2 regions of the Gordonia rubripertincta genome follow, and region 2 is predicted to be linked to the other one. Evidence: riboswitches for the same ligand, from Rfam matches in the RefSeq annotation. Region 2 holds a riboswitch; the other holds the start of a gene.

Region 1 (9,074 bases), 800 kb from region 2:
CCGACGTCGCCGGAGTACTTCGCTCGGCGCGCCGGCCGGTCCTCGTCGACTGTCTCGGCACCTGGCTCGCCTCGCGGCTCGACCACCACGATGCCTGGGGGAACAGCGAACTCGATGCAGTGAGGGCGGATGTCGAGGACCTGCTCGACGCCTGGCGGAGCTGCGCCGTGCCGGTCGTCGCGGTGAGCAACGAGGTCGGCAGCGGCGTCGTCCCGGCGACCGCGTCGGGACGGATGTTCCGCGACGAACTCGGCCGTCTCAACGCGGCGATCGCCGAACTCGCCGACGAGGTCGTGTTCATGGTCGCCGGGCAGGCCATCACCGTCCGCTGACCAGGCGTCGAGGGTGGCTCAGTTCAGCCAGTCGTTACCGGCGAGGCCCAGCTGTCGGACATCGAGGGTGGGCCTGATCCCTGATGCAGGCGCGAGGTCGTGTGCCTCGAGGACCGACCGCAGCGTCTCCGCCGCATCGATGTTGAGCGGACTCGACACCCACATCGCATACGGAAGGTTCACGAAGCGGTTCTCGCGCACGGCCTTGAGGTTGCGGCTGGCCGGGTTGGCGCGCAGTGCGTCGATCTTCTGCTCAACCGACTGCCCGGGGTAGTCGACGAACACGATCAGATCCGGGTCGGCGGTGGTGATCCGCTCCCAGCTGACCGCGGTCCAGGTGTCCTGGACGTCTTCGGTCGCGTTGCGTGCACCGGCGGCGTCGATGATGCCCTGTGGGCCACCGAACGAGCCCGACGAGAAGATCGTGTCGGAGACGCTGTCGAACACGAAGACGGTCGGCTTTGTTGCCGGTTGCGGTGCAGCACGGAGCTTTCCGAGGCGATCGGAGATGTCGTCGGCGACCGCCGCGCCCTGCTCGGGATCACCGGTGATGGTGCCGATGTTGCGGAGGTCGGTGTCGAGCGCGACCCAGGGATCCATCGTGCCGCGCTGTGCTTCTCCGTCGACCTGACGGCAGGCCTCGGACAGCTGGTAGACGTCGATCCCGTGGGAGGCCAGGATCTCGGGAGTGATCCCGCGGGACTCGCTCATGCCGTAGTTGTAGCCGGCATAGAGAACCTGAGGCTTGGCCCCGACGATGTTCTCGAGCGTCGGCTGCTCGGTGGCGACCTCGTTCAACGTGTCCACCTGCGCGCCGAATTCGAGTCGGAGGACGTCCTTGTCACGGGCGAGCGAGCTGACCGCGACCATCTTGTCGCGTGCGCCGGCTGCCAGCGCGATCGCGATCATCCCGCCGTCGTTGACGAACAGCCGGTCGAGAGGCTGATCGAAGGTGACCTCGGCACCGCAGTTGGTGACGGTGACGCTGTCGGTTGCGACCGCGTCGGATTCGGTGCCGCAGCCCGCTGCGATGCCCAGGACGAGAGCGAGTGTGGCGTATCGGGTGATGGTGTGTCTCATCGGTTTTCCTTGGTGGTGAAGACCTGCGGTGCAGGTGAGGTGGGGGAGTCGAGCAGTAGATGCGGGAGACCGGTCTCGGGATGTGGCACGACGGTGCCGGACACGTCGAAGACCGACGCCAGCAGATCGGGGGTCAGCACCTCGACCGGCGGGCCGTGCGCGGTGATTCCGCCGTCGGAGACGACGGCGACGGCGTCGAAGTGGCGGAGGACGAGGTCGAGGTCGTGCATCGCGGCGATGACCGTCGCCTCGAGGTCGTCGAGGATCTGCATCAGCCGCAGTCGCCAGGCCGCATCGAGGTGATTCGTCGGCTCGTCGAGCACGAGAATCGGGGTCCGCTGGGCGATCGCGCGTGCGAGGACGACCCGGTGGCGCTCACCGCCGGACAAGTGCGTGCACGAGCGGTGTTCCCAGCCGCCCAGTCCCACCTGCTCCAGGGCCGACCGGATGATCGCGTCGTCGTCGGAATTGCGGGTGGCCCAGGCAGATCGGTACGGCGTGCGCCCCAGGCCCACCGCTTCTGCGACCGTGAGTTCGGCCGACGGGTGTTCATCCTGGCCGACCACGGCGATCGACAGCGCACGACGCCGCGCCGGAAGTCGACCGAGATCGTCGTCGCCCAACCGGATACGCCCGTCTGTCGGTTGCTCGAGGCCGCACAGGGTTCGGAGCAACGTGGTCTTACCCGCACCGTTGGGGCCCACGATGGCGACCCGGGTTCCGGCCGGGACGTCGAGATCGACGTCGCGCAGGATCGCCCGTCCACCTCGACGACAGCCGACCGCGTTCGCGCGCAACGACATCGAACGTCTGGTGGCACCCATCAGGACCCACCGCCGAACACGTACTGGCGGCGTCCCATCAGGAACAGGAAGATCGGTGCGCCGATCAGTCCGGTGACGATGCCCAGCGGCATCTCGCGGGGTGACGCGGCCACTCGTGAGATGACATCGACCCAGACGAGGAACAACGCGCCGCCGCAGACCGCGACGGGGATCATCGCCCGGTGTGTCGCGCCGACCAGCAAGCGCGCGGCGTGCGGCACGATCAATCCCACGAATCCGATTCCGCCCGCGACCGCGACCAAGACGCCGACCAGGAGACCCTGGACCGCGAACAACGCGTTTCGCATGGCGCGCACCGGAACCCCGAGGGACGTCGCGGTGTCGGTGCCGGCTGCATAGGCGTCCAGCCAGGAGTGGATCGCGAGCATGGCGAACACCGTGACCACGACGACGACCCCCGCGATCTGCACTTTCGCCCAGGTTGCGCCGGCGACGCTGCCCAGCATCCAGAACATCACGTTGTCGGCGGCATGTGGGTCCGCGGCGGTGAACACCAGTAGTGAGGACAGCGCCATGAATGCCGAGGACAGGACCACCCCCGAGAGGATCAGACGCAGGGCGGTCAGTCCGCCCTGCGCCCGGGCGACCGCGTACACGGTGACCGAGGCTGCGAGGGCGCCGATCAGGGCGCCGCCGGACAACGCCCAGACGCCGAGTGCGGCAAAGGAACCGAGTGTGATCACAGCGGTCGCACCCACCGCCGCCCCGGCCGACACCCCCAACAGGTACGGCTCGGCGAGCGGGTTGCGGACGAGGGCCTGCATGACGGCGCCGGCGAGGGCCAGGCCGGCGCCGACGAAGGCCGCGAGAACCGAACGCGGCAAACGGAGATCCCAGATGATCACCGAGTGAGCGGCGTCGAGCTCATCGCCGCGCAGACGGCCCGCGACGGTTCGCCAGACGTCGCCGATGGGGATGGTCTCGGCACCGAAAGCCGTGGCGATCGCGATGCTCACCAGGGTGAGCGCGAGAAGGATCAGGGCAAGAGGCAACGACGGCAGTCGCCGTACCGACATGGCGGTGGCGAGCGTCGTCGTGCCGTCGGGAGGACGGGACACGTGTGGAACTGCCTTTGGTCTGGGCATCTGTGCGCGAGACGCCGGGTGGACTCGACGAGAACGGCAGGTATTCGGACTCGGGTTCGTTCGAACCCGACGCCTTCCCGGGTTGCCCCAGTGGCCTGATGTCGGGTCCGTCCCCCATACCGCTGCGCGCCAGTCCTGGATTCGCACCAGGTTCCCTGGCACCCGCCTGTGCAGGTGCGACCGCTTTCATCGGTGAGGTTAGCAATACGGACATCGAGGACCGCCATCCCGCCCGCGCATCGGCGGGCGAGGGATGCCCGGAGGTCTTAGGCTGGGCGCTGACAGGCAACGGGCAGGTGCGAATCGAACCGAGGCGGACGGTGATCCGATGGACGGACGACCCACGAAACTGGCCATCATCGGGGCGGGCGCGGTTGGCACCGCGATCGCGTACTCGGCGCTGATCCGCGGGGTCGCCCGCACGGTGGCATTGCTGGACATCAAGGCCGCCAAGGTCACCGCCGAGGTGCTCGACCTCTCCCACGGGCTGGAGTTCGTGCCACGCGCCGACATCATCGGGTCCGACGACGTCTCGGTGTGCGCCGACGCCGACGTCGTCGTGTTCACCGCCGGCGCCAAGCAGAAGCCGGGCCAGTCGAGACTCGAATTGGCCGAGGCCACAATCGGTTTGACGCGCACCATTCTGCCGAGAGTGCTCGAGGTCGCGCCGTACGCGATCTACCTCATGGTGACCAATCCGGTCGACGTCGTCACCCATGCGGCACAGAGGATCACCGGCCTGCCGTCGAATCAGCTGTTCGGGTCGGGAACCGTGCTCGACTCGTCGCGGCTTCGGTTCCTCGTCGCACAACACTGCGGGGTCGCGGTGCAGAGCGTGCACTCGTATGTCGTCGGTGAACACGGCGACAGCGAGATCCCGCTGTGGTCGTCGGCGACGATCGGCGGGGTGCCGCTGACGTCGTGGAAACCGCTCCCGGGGCGCCCGGAGATGGATGCCCTTGCGCGGGAACGTATCCGGCACGAGGTCGTGCACGCCGCCTACGCGATCATCGAGGGGAAGGGAGCCACGAACTACGCCATCGGTCTCGCCGCCACCCGCATCGTCGAAGCAGTGCTGAACGACGAACACCGGGTGCTCCCGGTCTCGACGGTCGCCTCCGGATTCCCCGGACTCGACGACGTGTGCCTGTCGCTGCCGACCGTCGTCGACCGCGGGGGCGCCCAGACGCGGCTGGAGGTGCCGCTGTCGCCGGACGAAGAGGCGGGGCTACTCGCGTCGGCGGACACGTTGCGCGGGATGCAGGCGCGCTTCGGGTTGTAGGGGCAGGCACTGTCCATCGGGTGGACCAATCTCGGTGCTCGATGCCGGTGCGGCATCCTCGCCGGGGTAGTTTCACCTGGTCACATCGGTGGAAGAGAAGGTTCGACGATGAGTGGTTCGCGGAAGACGGTTGTGGGTTTTGTCGCTGCGGCGTCGATGGCGTTCGCGCCGCTGATGGTGGCGGCACCTGCATCGGCGGCGACCGACTACGCCAACTGCGCGGCACTCAACGCTGACTACCCGCACGGCGTCGGCGAGCCCGGCGCCGTCGACTCGACCTCCGGCACGCCGGTTACGAACTTCACCGTCGACCAGGACCTCTACGACGCCAACACCAAGAGCGACCGCGACAAGGACGGCATCGCCTGCGAGAAGCACTGACGGCGAGTCACACTGGGTGACGTGTTCACCCCGCGCGAGGACGAGAATCGCCGACTCCTGCGCGCCCGGGATCTGATCGACCGGTCGTACGCCGAACCGCTGGACACCGCGTCGCTCGCCCGCGTCGCCCACATGTCCTCGTCGCATTTCATCCGGCGATTCCGCGCAGTCTTCGGCGAGACCCCGCGCCATTACCTGCAACGACGCCGCGTCGAACGTGCCTGCGCCGCGCTGCGCACCACGACGACACCGGTGACCGACATCGCACGTAGCGTCGGTTACGAGAGCCTGGGCACCTTCGGTCGGACCTTCACCGCGATCATCGGCTGCAGTCCGACCGCATACCGCCGGCGCGTTTCCCCGGTACCCGTGCCGGGATGCTTCGTGCGGCGCTGGACGAGACCGGTGAACCCGCCTGGATTCGACCCGCTTGATTCGCTCCCGGTGTCGAGCAATTTCGGAGAAGCGCCGGCCGACGCGGCGGTCGTATCGTCGGGCACATGATCACCGGCATCGACATCCACTCCATCTACGTCCTCGACCAGGACGTCGCGCTCGACTTCTACGTCGGCAAGCTCGGGTTCGCCGTGGACACCGACTTCGACCTGGGGTTCATGCGGTGGCTGACGGTCGCGCCGCCCGGACAACCGGGCCGCCTCATCCTGCTCGAGAAGCCCGGGCGGCCATCGCTTTCCGACGACGCCGTGGTCAAGATCCGCGACCTGGTTACGCAGGGCGCAATGCCGGTCACGATCCTCTCGACCGACGACTGCCGCGGCACGCACGCCGCCCTCGTCGCGAAGGGTGTCGAGTTCACCCAGGACCCCGAGGAACAGCCCTACGGCATCGACTGCGCCCTCCGTGATCCGTTCGGAAACAACCTCCGGACAACCCAGCGTGGCGCCCAGGAGCGGATCGTGAACGACGACGACATCGCCCGCTGGGCGCCGGGCAGCTGACGTGCTCCGACCTGGACTTCCCGGCGCGTTTACAGTCCGATGGAACCGATCGGGCGCGCCGATAGTCTGAACTACATGCGCGACGACAAGCTGCTCACCCGGATCTCCGCCCTCCTGCGACAGGCGGAGAACACCGACAACGAGCATGAGGCCGAGACGTTCATGCAGGCCGCACAACGCCTCGCGACGGCGTCGTCGATCGATCTCGCCGTCGCCCGCGCGCACGATCCGGCCGCCCGGAAGAAGGTCACCCCGATCTCGCGGCAGATCAAGATCGGCGAGCCGGGCAAGCGCGGCCTGCGGACCTACGTGCAGCTGTTCGTGGCGATCACCATGGCCAACGACGTGACGGTCGACGTCGCGAGCAACTCGACCTTCGTCCTCGCCTACGGATACGAAGCCGACATCGACGCCTGCGAGGCGCTCTACACGTCGCTGATCATCCAGATGGTCGCCGCCAGCGATGCCTACCTGCGGTCGGGGGCGTACAAGGGCGAGACCTTCGCCCGGGTCGTCACCAGGGGCAGCGGCTGGCGGGCCCGACGCGTGATCGAGGAGAAGCCGCTCTCGCCGATCACCGCCCGACTCAACTTCCAGTCGGCCTTCGCCGAACGCATCGGCAAACGTCTCGCCGAGGCCCGCGACGCCGCCCGCGAGGACGCACTCGCCGCCGAACGGCGCTCGGGTGAACCGGAACGCTCGACCGCGCTCGCGCTGCGCAACAAGGAACTCGAGGTCACCGACTTCTACAAGACCGAGTCCACCGCTCGCGGTACGTGGCGGGCGTCGAGTGCGTCGGCCGGTTACTCGGAGGCCGCCCGCAAGGCGGGGGACCGGGCGGGGCGTCGGGCCAAGATCGGCGCCGACCGTGAATTCGGCGGTGCCCGAGGCACTCTCGAGGCCTGAGGCGCGGTCAGTCGCTGTGCTCAGTCAGGCCGGTCGTACCAGGCGACCGACGGGGACGGGGTGAACGGGGTCGGGGTCCCCGCCCACCGCCGAACCCGGCTGCCGACACGTCCGGGGTCGGTGGCGACACCGTGCACGACGATGGCCGTGACCACCAGGATCGCGGCGAACACGAACAGCCAGCTGATCGCGACGAACACGATGCCGAGCGTGCCGAAATAGCGGATGGTTCCCGACGCCAGCGTGGGCAGCGCGATCCGGCTGCCCGCCAGCAGTGCGGTGATCAGCAGGCCCGTGACCACCCCGTTCAACACGAGGAGCCGCAGCGGGACCTGGGTGGACACCAGCAGTCGGGGAATCGCGGTGAAGGCGGCCGACCAGATCGTGACGGTCACGAGAAAGACCAGCACGATCCCGAGGAGTCCGCTGCCGCCGAGGTAGATGCCGAACAGCGTCTCGGCGTGCAGGCCGGTCGACAGCCCCTGCGCGGTGACCGCGGCCGGGATGAGGAACAGCACTATCAGCCAGCGCCAGAAGGCTCGCCACGGCAGTTTGGTGACGCCCCAGATCGCGACATACATTCGGCCGAGAGCACGTGACAGGGAGGTGGCGCCGGCGATGGTCATGAGTGCGCCGATGATCCCGAAGGTGGCGAACGACTGTGGGTTGTCCACCGAGTTGTGGTCGAGCTTGCTGACCGGGATGCCGAGTCCGCTCAGGGCGTCGTCGACGAAGTCGCTGCCCGGGAGCGTGAGCAGCAGGATGACGATGGGCAGGATCGAGGTGAAGGCCTGCGCGGCGAGGGTCATCGCACGGTCGGTGATGTCACCGCGCGCGATGTCGATGAGGATGCGCAGGCTCAGCGTCGCGCCGGGCAGTCGCAGCACACGTTCGCCGAACGCGTGCAGGTCGGGACGGCGCATCAAGACTCCCATCGGCTACAGCGGACCCCCATCATCATTGGTGATGCCGTGAGTCCGCGTGACACCGGGCGTGCCCGGTACTACGACGCCGAGCGTCTCGTCTTCCGGCTCTTCGACACCGCGTCCTCCTCGCGCACCGTGCAGCTGGCCGGGACCGAACTCACGCTGCCCGCCGAGGCCCGGTTCGCCTCGATCGACGCGGTGCGCGACTACGTGGGACGGGTGCTGGAGCTGCCGAGTGTGCGGTCGCGGTTCCCGCGCGCATCCGAGCCGGTGTCGGTGCGTGAGCGACGCGGCCAGAGTTCGGCGCACTACGCCCGGTCGACGACCGCCGCCGACGACAGGTTGCTCAGCGCGGAGATCGCGATCCCGTCGTCGGCGGAGGGCCGGTGGGCGCTCCGAGAACTCGTGGTGCTCCACGAGCTGGCCCACCACCTCGACGACTCCAAGGGGCCGGGTCACGGACGCGGCTTCGTGCTCACGTTCATCGAGCTCGTGGGCCTCGTCCTCGGACCGGAGGCGGCGTTCGTGTTCCGCGTGGTGCTCGCCGATTCCGGGATCGGCTGACAACATCTCCAGGGCCGGCCGACTTCAGTGCCCGGTGATCTTCCTCGCCGAGTGCCCGATCGTGGCCTCGCCGCCGGTCATGATCCTCATGAACTCGCGCTGTTCGGCGGCGCCGCGGATCGCCGCGCGTTCGCGTCCGCCCGGGCGTTGCGCCTGAATCGATCGGATGATGTTCACCGGGAACCGGATGACCGGATACCACGGTGGGACGAACGGCAGTCCGAGCGTGCGCATCGCGGCCGGACCCAGGAACCCGCTCGTCACCGAGAGGTGCTGTGCGCGTGCGATCTTGCGACGCACCTTCGGAAACCTCGAGTAGTTCCACTGCAACGGATCGTCGGCCATCGGCACCGAGAGCTGCCTGGTCGTCTCGTCAGGCGTGGAGAGAACGTAGGAGGTCTGGAGCAGCACACGGATCGCGTCGCGAAAGCTCGTGGGTAGGAACTCGTCCCGGACGCCGAGCAACCATCCGGCGTACCGCGTGAGGTGTGCGACGGCGTCGTATTCGCTGGGGCGGTTGACGAGTCCCATCATGACCACGCCGAGACTCGGCGACACAAGCGCTCCGACGAGTGTCGCAGCCATGTCCGTCTGGTTGATGGGCAGTCCCCAGGCGTCGGCATCCCAGTCGGGGAGCGCGGCTACGTGGCGTCGGACCATCGCATGGATCAGGCGGACGCGCAGCGTCGACTGGTAACCGACTCCCTGTGGTAG
Region 2 (9,074 bases):
GTGGTCGGTGCCGCTCCCTGGGCCGGGTCGGCGGTACCGGTCTCGGGCAGGAAATCGCCTTCGACGACGCGTCGTTCCGCGGCGAGGCGGGCGAGGGTGTCGCGGACGACCGCGGTGGCGATGCCCAGGGACGCCGCCGCGTCGGTGACGGTGAATGGTCCATGGGTGCGGGCGTAGCGCCCGATGAGGTCGCCGACCGGGTCGGATACCGGTTCGAGGTAGACGGCCGGGATACCCATCGGCGCCGGGACTCCGAGTGCGTCGCGCAGCCGCGCGGTGTCGTCGATCGACGCCCACAGCGCGCGCCGGTTGTGGTTGACCGAGATGATCTGCCCGCTGCGGTGCAGATCGGCCAGCACCTCGGCCACCGCCGCTTCTCCCCGGTACCGTTCCTCCACCTCATCGGTGGTCAGGGGTCCGAGCCAGCGGAGCAGGTCGACGACGTCCTCGGCGTCACGTGCCTGCCGGTCGGGGGACAGGCGTTGCAGGCGGGCGATGACCTCGGCGATGACCCCGGGATCGAGCAGTTCGCGGAGGTCGACGCGGCCGAGCAGCTGCGCGAGGAGGCTGGTGTCGAGGGACAGGGCTGCGGCTCGGCGTTCGGCGAGCGGCGCGTCGTCGGCGTACATGAAGGCGCCGACGTAGCCGAACAGCAGCGACGCCGCGAACGGCGACGGGCTCGCGGTCTCGGTCTCCACGACGCGGATCCGGCGCGAACGGATGCGGCCGAGCAGGTCGAGCAGTGCCGGGAGGTCGTACACGTCCTGCAGGCACTCGCGCACCGCTTCGAGGACGATCGGGAAGTCGGGGAACTTGGATGCGACGGAGAGCAATTGGGCGCTGCGCTGGCGCTGCTGCCACAGCGGTGCGCGCCGGCCGGGATCGCGCCGCGGTAGAAGCAGTGCGCGCGCGGCACATTCGCGGAACCTGGAGGCGAACATCGACGAGTCGGCGAGACCGTCGGTGACGAGCTGTTCGACCTCGTCGGGATCGAGGAGGAAGACGTCGGCGCCCGGGGGTGCGTCGTCGGTGTCGGGGAGACGCAGGATGATCCCGTCGTCGGACGCGGTGGTGGCACCTTCGATGCCCAGTGTTGCGAGGAGGCGCTGGGAGATGGCGCTCGCCCACGGCGCGTGGACGCGCAGGCCGTACGGCGAGTGCAGAATCACTCGCCAGTCACCGAGTTCGTCGCGGAACCGTTCGACGACGAGTGTCCGGTCGGTCGGTAGGTGACCGGTCGCCTCACGTTGTTCGGCGATGAGGGTGGCGAGGTTGGTGCGGGCGTTCTCGGTGAGTCCGAGACGCTCGGCATGGGTGTCGAGCTTGCCGGGATCGGCGATGGCCCCGGTGAACGCGCCGATCGCCGCGCCGAGTTCGGCGGGACGCCCGATGGCGTCGCCGATCCAGAACGGCAACCGGCCGGGTTGACCGAACGCGGGCGACACCAGGACGCGGTCGTGGGTGATGTCCTCGATGCGCCAGCTGGTCGCGCCGAGGGCGAACACGTCGCCGACCCGCGACTCGTAGACCATCTCCTCGTCGAGTTCGCCCACGCGTGTGGACTTCTCGCCGACCATGAAGACGCCGAAGAGCCCGCGGTCGGGGATCGACCCGCCGGAGGTCACGGCGAGCCGCTGGGCGCCGCGGCGTCCCGTGATCACGCCTGCGTCGCGGTCCCAGTTGACCCGCGGCCGGAGTTCGGCGAACTCGTCGGAGGGGAACCGCCCGGCGATGAGGTCGAGGGTCGCGTCGAAGACCCCACGTCCGAGATCGCGGTAGGGCGCCGCCCGCCGCACGACCTCGTACCAGTGGTCGACCTCGAGATCGTCGACGGCGGCCGCGGCGATGGTCTGCTGCGCGAGGATGTCGAGGGGGTTCTGCGGGACCTTGATCTCCTCGATCGCACCGTCGAGCATGCGCCCGACGGTGACCGTGCAGTGCAGCAGGTCGGTGCGGTGTTTGGGGTAGAGGATGCCCTGGCTGATCTCGCCCACCTGGTGGCCGGCGCGGCCGATGCGCTGCAGGCCGCTGGCCACCGACGGCGGGGCCTCGACCTGGATCACGAGATCGACGGCACCCATGTCGATGCCGAGTTCGAGGGAGCTGGTCGCCACCACGCAGGAGAGACGACCGGCCTTGAGGTCGTCCTCGATCTGAGCGCGCTGCTCCTTGCTCACCGAACCGTGGTGCGCCCGCGCGAGAACCGCCTCGGCACCCGAACTCGCCCCGCTGCCCATCACGAACGCGGGAGCCCCGCCCGCGACCGTCGGGTTGGCGGTGGCCTCGGCTGGGACACCCTGCCGCTCGGCGTGGATCTCGTTGAGCCGCGCGGTCAGTTTCTCGGCGAGGCGCCGGGAGTTCGCGAACACGATCGTCGCCCGGTTGGCCTCGATCTGGTCGACGATCGACGCCTCCACGTACGGCCACAACGATCCGGCCGTGGGGGAGAAGGCGTCGTCGAGTTCGGCGGAGTCCGCACCCTCGGGACCGGGTGCCGGCGGGATGTTCGCCATGTCCTCGACCGGCACGTCGACGCGGAGATCGAAGGTCTTGTCGGCCTTGGGCTTCACCACCTGGCAGGGCGCCGAGCCGGAGAGGAACCCGGCGACCACCTCGGGCGGCCGTACGGTCGCCGACAATCCGATCCGCTGGGCGGGCTTGTCGAGGAGCTCGTCGAGGCGTTCGAGGGTGAGCGCGAGGTGTGTGCCGCGCTTGGTCGCGGCGACTGCGTGGACCTCGTCGACGATGATCGCCTCCACGTTGGTGAGGCTCTCCCGTGCCGCGGAGGTCAGCATGAGGTACAGCGATTCCGGTGTGGTGATCAGGATGTCGGGAGGCGTCTTCACCAGCGCGCGGCGGTCGGCGGCGGAGGTGTCACCCGAGCGGACGCCGACCGTGATGTTCGGCTCGGGGAGGTTCAGTTCCTGCGCCGCGCGGGTGATCCCGGTGAGCGGTGCGCGCAGGTTGCGCTCGACGTCGACGGCCAGGGCCTTGAGCGGGGAGACGTAGACGACCTTGGTTCCCGGACGACGCCCACCGGAGTCGGCGGCGAGCCGGTCCAGCGCCCACAGGAAGGCCGCGAGGGTCTTGCCGGAGCCGGTCGGTGCGATCACGAGGGTGTTGGCGCCGTCGGCGATCGAGGTCCAGGCGCCCTTCTGGGCTGCGGTCGGCTTGGTGAACGCTCCCGTGAACCATCGCCGGGTGGGGGCGGTGAATCGATCGAGAACCGAGGGGCGGGCCATCTATCCACTATGTCTCACATGTGTGACAGGTCGGGGTATACAGTCGACACACGCCTGTACGGGGAATCCGGTGAGAATCCGGAACGGTCGCGCCACTGTGAACGCCGACTCGGGGACGCGGTCGAGGGATTCGACGGTGCCCCAGAGAAGACGTGAGTCAGGATGCCGTGCCGGCGCCATCTGATCCACAACTCTCCGACGCGAGATCGGCGAAAGGACAATTCCATGACGGGTCCCCGTACGTCCGAAGCAGTTTCCACCTCACCCCGCTCCCTCGCGGTACCGAACCTCTCGGTCGCGAGCGCGGCGCTGTGGCTGAGCCTCACCGTGCTGTTGGCCGGGCTCGCGTACTACTTCCTCGGCTACGACCAAGGTGTCGTGTCCGTCTTCGGCGAGAACACCTACGTGCACGAGTTCGTGCACGACTCCCGCCACTTTCTCGGCTTTCCCTGCCACTGAGTCGACCTGACGAGAATCGGTAGGGACAAGTTCACATGGAGAAGAAGTTCATCGGCGCAGGTCTGCTCTCCGGCCTGATCGCCGGCATCATCTCGTTCGTATTCGCGCGGTTCTACCTCGAGCCCGTGGTGTCGAAGGCGGTCGACTACGAGGGGGAACGTTCTGAAGCCGAGGAGGCGCTGGCGCACGCCGCCGGCGGCCACTCGCACGGCGAGGGCGGTGAGGTCTTCACCCGCGCCATGCAGGAGAACCTCGGCGCCGGCGTCGGCAACGTGGCGTTCGCGCTGTGCATGGGCGCGTTCTTCGCGGTCGCCTTCACCGTGCTGTGGAGCTACCTCGGCAACCGGTACCCGGCCACCGACGCCCGCGCGGTCGCCGGGGTGCTCGGCGCGATCGGGTTCGTCGCCGTGTTCGGCGTACCGTTCTTCGCCTACCCGGCGAACCCGCCGGCGGTCGGGGACGACGACACAATCGGGGAGCGGACGGGTGCATTCCTGACCATCACCATCGCGTCGGTGGTGCTGGCGATCGCGGCCGTCGTACTCGCGCTCTGGCTGCGTCCGCGGATCGGCGGGCTGGTGTCGGCCGTCGTGGGCGGTGCCGCCTACGTGATCGCGGTCGGGATCACCATCGCACTGCTGCCGTCGTTCGACGAGGTACCCGAGCCGGTGCGCAATGACGCCGGCCAGATCGTGTTCCCCGGCTTCCCCGCAGACGTCGTCGCCGACTTCCGCGTGTACACGATCACCAACCAGGTCATCCTCTGGACGGTGCTGACGGTGACCTTCGCGCTGATCCTCGGCGCGATGGCGCGGTCGAAGAATCCGACCACCTCCAGCGCGGTCGACGCCGCACAGAACTGACCGGACACGGTCGTTCTCATGCAGGTCATCACCGCCGGGCGCACCGGTCCCAACCGATCGGTGCGCTTCGGCGGTGATGCGTCGTTGGACGATCGTGGGAGACGCGACATCGAAGCGCTTCCCGCGTCGGTCGCCGGACCGGTGACCGCCTGCGGACCCGAGACCGCGGCCCTCGAGAGCGCTTTACTCCTCGGTGGGCGGCCTGCGGTCGACGACGCACTCAGGACACTCGACGTCGGCTCCTGGGCGGGACTCGCGCCCGAGGAGATCGACCCCAGCGAGCTCGCCGCATTCTTCACCGACCCGGCGGCGCGGCCCCACGGCGGCGAGACCGTCGAGGAGTTCGTACGCCGGATACACGCCTGGCGCGACGGGGTCGGGAGCGAGATCGGCGAGGTGCCCGTCGTCGTGGCGATGCCCGTTGCGCAAGCGCTTCTGTGCGACGACGCCGCGGGGTACTTCCGGGTCGAGGTCCGGCCGGCGACGCTCTACACCTGGCCGGCCCCCTGAGAATTCCCCCTGAAGAAACAGATCTGTGCAGACGTACCTAGACATCGTGAGTGACTCCTGACACAGTTGAGTCGGCAAAACTGAAACGTGTTCGCCCCCGGCGGGCACTGTCTGGGGAGAGTGACGATGTTCGAGTGGTCCGAAGAAGATCTGATGGTGCGGGACGCGTTGCGCGCGTTCATCGACAAGGAGATCCGGCCACACCTCGATGAGCTCGAGTCCGGCGTGCTGCCTCCGTACGACATCACCCGCAAGTTGCTCTCGACCTTCGGGGTCGACGCGATGGCCAAGGACGCCCTCGAGAAAGAGCTCGAGGCAGAGGCCAACGGGGAGAAGAAGAAATCTTCCGGCGACGGCGGCGGTATGAGCGGCTCGATGTTCATGATGGTCAACATCGAGCTCGCGGGTGTGTGCCTGGGACTCGTCGCCTCGCTCGGTGTGAGTATGGGCCTGACCGCCTCGACGATCCGCGGCAAGGGCACGCTCGCACAGAAGAAGCGCTGGCTGCCCGAGCTGGTCACCATGGAGAAGGTCGGAGCCTGGGCGATCACCGAACCCGATTCGGGCTCCGACGCCCTCGGCGGCATGAAGACCACCGTCCGCCGCGACGGTGACGACTACATCCTGAACGGCCAGAAGACGTTCATCACCAACGGTCCGTACGCCGACACGATCGTCGTGTTCGCCAAGCTCGACGACGGCAGCGGCACCCCCATGCGTGACCGCAAGGTGCTGTCCTTCGTCCTCGACAAGGGGATGCCCGGCCTCACCCAGGGCAAGCCGTTCAAGAAGATGGGCATGATGAGCTCACCCACCGGCGAGCTGTTCTTCGACAACGTCCGGGTCGGCAAGGACCGCCTGCTCGGCGAGACCGAGGACACCGGTCAGGATTCCCGCGGCTCCGAAGGCGCCAAGGCCGGCTTCACCGCCGAGCGCGTCGGCATCGCCGCGCTCTCGCTGGGCATCATCAACGAGGCCCAGCGTTTGTCGATCGACTACGCCAAGACGCGCAAGCTGTGGGGCCAGGAGATCGCGCAGTTCCAGCTCATCCAGCTCAAGCTCGCAGAGATGGAGATCGCCCGGATCAACGTGCAGAACATGCTCTTCAGTGCGATCGAGCGCGGCAAGGCAGGTAAGCCGCTGAGTCTGTCGGAAGCGTCGGCGATGAAGCTCTACTCCTCCAAGGCAGCGACCGACGTCGCGATGGAGGCCGTCCAGCTGTTCGGCGGCAACGGCTACATGGCCGAGTACCGGGTCGAGCAGCTCGCGCGAGACGCCAAGTCGCTCATGATCTATGCCGGCAGCAACGAGATCCAGGTGACCCACGTCGCCAAGGGGCTTCTGCGCGGCTGACCCCACGGAACGCACACGGCCCCGCCAAGATCCTGGCGGGGCCGTGTCGCGTCAAGGACGGGTCGAGCGGGGGACGAGGGCTGCCGCCGACTCGGTGATCTCCCGGACCGCCGCTTTCTCGACCAGCAGCGGGACGAAATCCCGCACCTTGCAGGTGGTGAATCGCTTGTGGATGACGCGAACGCGCTCTTCGATGTCGCCCGCCTGGGCTGCCGGAAAACGTGCGATCAGGCGGACTATCACCTGTTCGACTTCGAGCATCTCCTCAACTCGAACCATCAACACATGATGCGTTCCCTGTCTCTTGTCCGGGTAACAATGCGAAATCAGGCCGGAGACAAATAGATGTCTGATGTCGGGGTCAGACGCCATAAATCTGAGCCTATTGATCGTATTCACCTGTGAGATAACTCCTGGCAGTCGACAATACGACTTGATCGCCGATGCCCTCCAGGAAAGGGGTGGCGATGTTTGTTGCCCGATACCGCTGCTCCGCACCGGCGGAATCTTCTTCTGCCCGAGACTCGAATTCGGGCAAATTGCTCTTTTCAGTAATTCCCTCCATCTCTTCGATGGCCGGGGACGCCGCATCCAACCGCCCGCCGCGTCGGGCGACTCGTGAGGTGAACGATGGGTGGCAAGAAGCGTCGGGACAAGTCTTCCGACTCCGCAGCGACCGGTGAGTTGACCGGCGGCAACCGGCGCGAGGGCGTCGCGCCGATGTCGAACAAGGCGTACCGGAAGGCACTCAAGCCGCTGGATGCCGAACTGGTGGCGATGCAGGAGTGGGTCAGGTCGTCCGGTGCCAAGGTCTGCGTGGTTTTCGAGGGCCGTGACACGGCCGGCAAGGGCGGTGTCATCAAGACGATCACGGCGCGCGTGAGCCCGCGGGTGTTCCGGGTGGTCGCGCTGCCCGCCCCGTCCGATCGGGAGCGGTCGCAGATGTATCTCCAGCGGTACGTACCCCATCTGCCGGCGGCCGGGGAGGTCGTCATCTTCGACCGCAGTTGGTACAACCGCGCCGGAATAGAGCGTGTCCTCGGGTTCTGTACCGAAGAGCAGGCCCGTCAGTTCCTGCAGCAGACGCCGACAGTGGAACGGGCGATGGTCGATTCGGGGATCATCCTCCTGAAGTACTGGCTCGAGGTCAGTCAGGAGCAGCAGGCGCTGCGTCTCCAGAGTCGCATCGACGATCCGCGCAAGACCTGGAAACTCTCGAAGGTCGATCTCGAATCCTACAGTCGCTGGTACGACTTCTCGCGAGCCCGCGACGAGATGTTCCGATACACCGACACCGGTTGGGCACCTTGGTATGTCGTGTCCAACAACGACAAGAAGCGCGGTCGGCTCAATGTGATCAGCCACCTGTTGAGCCAGGTTCCCTACGAACCGCTCGAACGCCCCGTCGTCACGTTGCCGAAACGACAGAAGCCACACGGGTATCGACCGCCGGACCAGGCGCTGCACTGGATTCCCACCCCCTTCCAGGAGTTGTGAGATGGCCGCCATCCAACCCGTGCCACCGCCTGTGCTGGGCAGCAACGACGCCGACGAGACGGCGTGGCACTGCCTGGACACCGACGCCGTCATCGCTGCACTGGGCTCCGACCGCCGGCAGGGGCTGACTCCCGCGGAGGTCGACTCGCGGCGGGAGCACTATGGCGACAACGAGATCGCCGCCGAACCCGCACCGTCGGCGTGGGCGATCGCGCTGGTGCAGCTGAAAGACCCGATGAACCTCATGCTGGTTGCGGTGGTGATCATCAGCCTGGTAATCGCGGAGATCGCCACCGCACTCGTGGTGGCGGTCCTGGTGATCGTCAACGTCGTGCTCGGGACTCGGCAGGAGCTGAAGGCGCGGGCGAGCGTGGATGCACTTGCGCGGATACACGTTCCGCAGGCCCGGGTGGTGCGCGATGGCGTCCTGCAGGAGGTGCCCGCGGTGCAACTGGTCCCGGGCGACATCGTCGAACTCGAGGCCGGTGACCTGGTCCCGGCGGACGGAAGGCTGCTGCAATCGGCCACCCTCGAGACCCAGGAGGCGGCGCTGACGGGCGAGAGTGCGCCCGTACCCAAGAGTCCCGACGTAGTCACCGACGCGTCCGTCGCCCTCGGCGACCGCACCGACATGGCGTTCCAGAACACCTCGGTCACCCGCGGGACCGCGACGATCGTGGTCACCGAGACCGGTATGCGGACGCAGATGGGCCGGATCGCGTCGTTGCTCTCCGCGATTCCGCCGCGCAGGTCTCCGCTGCAGCGCGAACTCGATTCGCTGACCCGCCTGCTCGGTGTGATCGCGTGGGTCGCCGTGGCGATCATCGTCGTCATCGGGCTCCTGCGTGGGCAGGACGCGGCGACCGTGATGCTGCTGGGCATCTCGATGGGCGTTTCGGCGATACCCACCGGCATGCCCACCTTCGTACAGGCGATGCTCGCGTTCGGGGCGCGACAACTCGCCGAGGCCAAAGCGGTCGTCAAGAATCTCACCGACGTGGAGACCCTGGGGTGCGACGAGCCTGATCAACTCTGACAAGACCGGCACGCTGACGATGAACCAGATGACGGTGCGGTCGTTGTACTTTCACGGCCGGTGGTTCGCGGTCGAAGGGGAGGGTTACTGCAAGACCGGGGCAATCACGCAGGT

What was found. A riboswitch is a leader RNA that binds a small molecule or an ion and turns the genes downstream of it on or off. The one in region 2 is predicted to bind cobalamin.
Region 1: another riboswitch for cobalamin. It lies ahead of RVF83_RS10655 (FecCD family ABC transporter permease); the one in region 2 lies ahead of RVF83_RS14290 (CbtB domain-containing protein).

What each region holds. Positions count from the first base shown of each region.
Region 1 is NZ_CP136136.1:2,340,893-2,349,966, forward strand. It holds gene RVF83_RS10640 (bifunctional adenosylcobinamide kinase/adenosylcobinamide-phosphate guanylyltransferase) at 1-332, shown strand, start outside; gene RVF83_RS10645 (ABC transporter substrate-binding protein) at 351-1,412, opposite strand; gene RVF83_RS10650 (ABC transporter ATP-binding protein) at 1,409-2,236, opposite strand; gene RVF83_RS10655 (FecCD family ABC transporter permease) at 2,236-3,273, opposite strand; cobalamin riboswitch at 3,361-3,542, opposite strand; gene RVF83_RS10660 (L-lactate dehydrogenase) at 3,671-4,624, shown strand; gene RVF83_RS10665 (excalibur calcium-binding domain-containing protein) at 4,733-5,005, shown strand; gene RVF83_RS10670 (helix-turn-helix domain-containing protein) at 5,027-5,509, shown strand; gene RVF83_RS10675 (VOC family protein) at 5,506-5,964, shown strand; gene RVF83_RS10680 (DUF2786 domain-containing protein) at 6,040-6,870, shown strand; gene RVF83_RS10685 (YhjD/YihY/BrkB family envelope integrity protein) at 6,891-7,793, opposite strand; gene RVF83_RS10690 (TIGR04338 family metallohydrolase) at 7,842-8,360, shown strand; gene RVF83_RS10695 (oxygenase MpaB family protein) at 8,385-9,074, opposite strand, start outside.
Region 2 is NZ_CP136136.1:3,138,422-3,147,495, forward strand. It holds gene RVF83_RS14285 (ATP-dependent helicase) at 1-3,242, opposite strand, end outside; cobalamin riboswitch at 3,253-3,431, shown strand; gene RVF83_RS14290 (CbtB domain-containing protein) at 3,468-3,701, shown strand; gene RVF83_RS14295 (CbtA family protein) at 3,737-4,564, shown strand; gene RVF83_RS14300 (histidine phosphatase family protein) at 4,583-5,074, shown strand; gene RVF83_RS14305 (acyl-CoA dehydrogenase family protein) at 5,201-6,427, shown strand; gene RVF83_RS14310 (three-helix bundle dimerization domain-containing protein) at 6,479-6,799, opposite strand; gene ppk2 (polyphosphate kinase 2) at 7,058-7,924, shown strand; partial or broken gene RVF83_RS14320 (cation-translocating P-type ATPase) at 7,926-9,074, shown strand, end outside.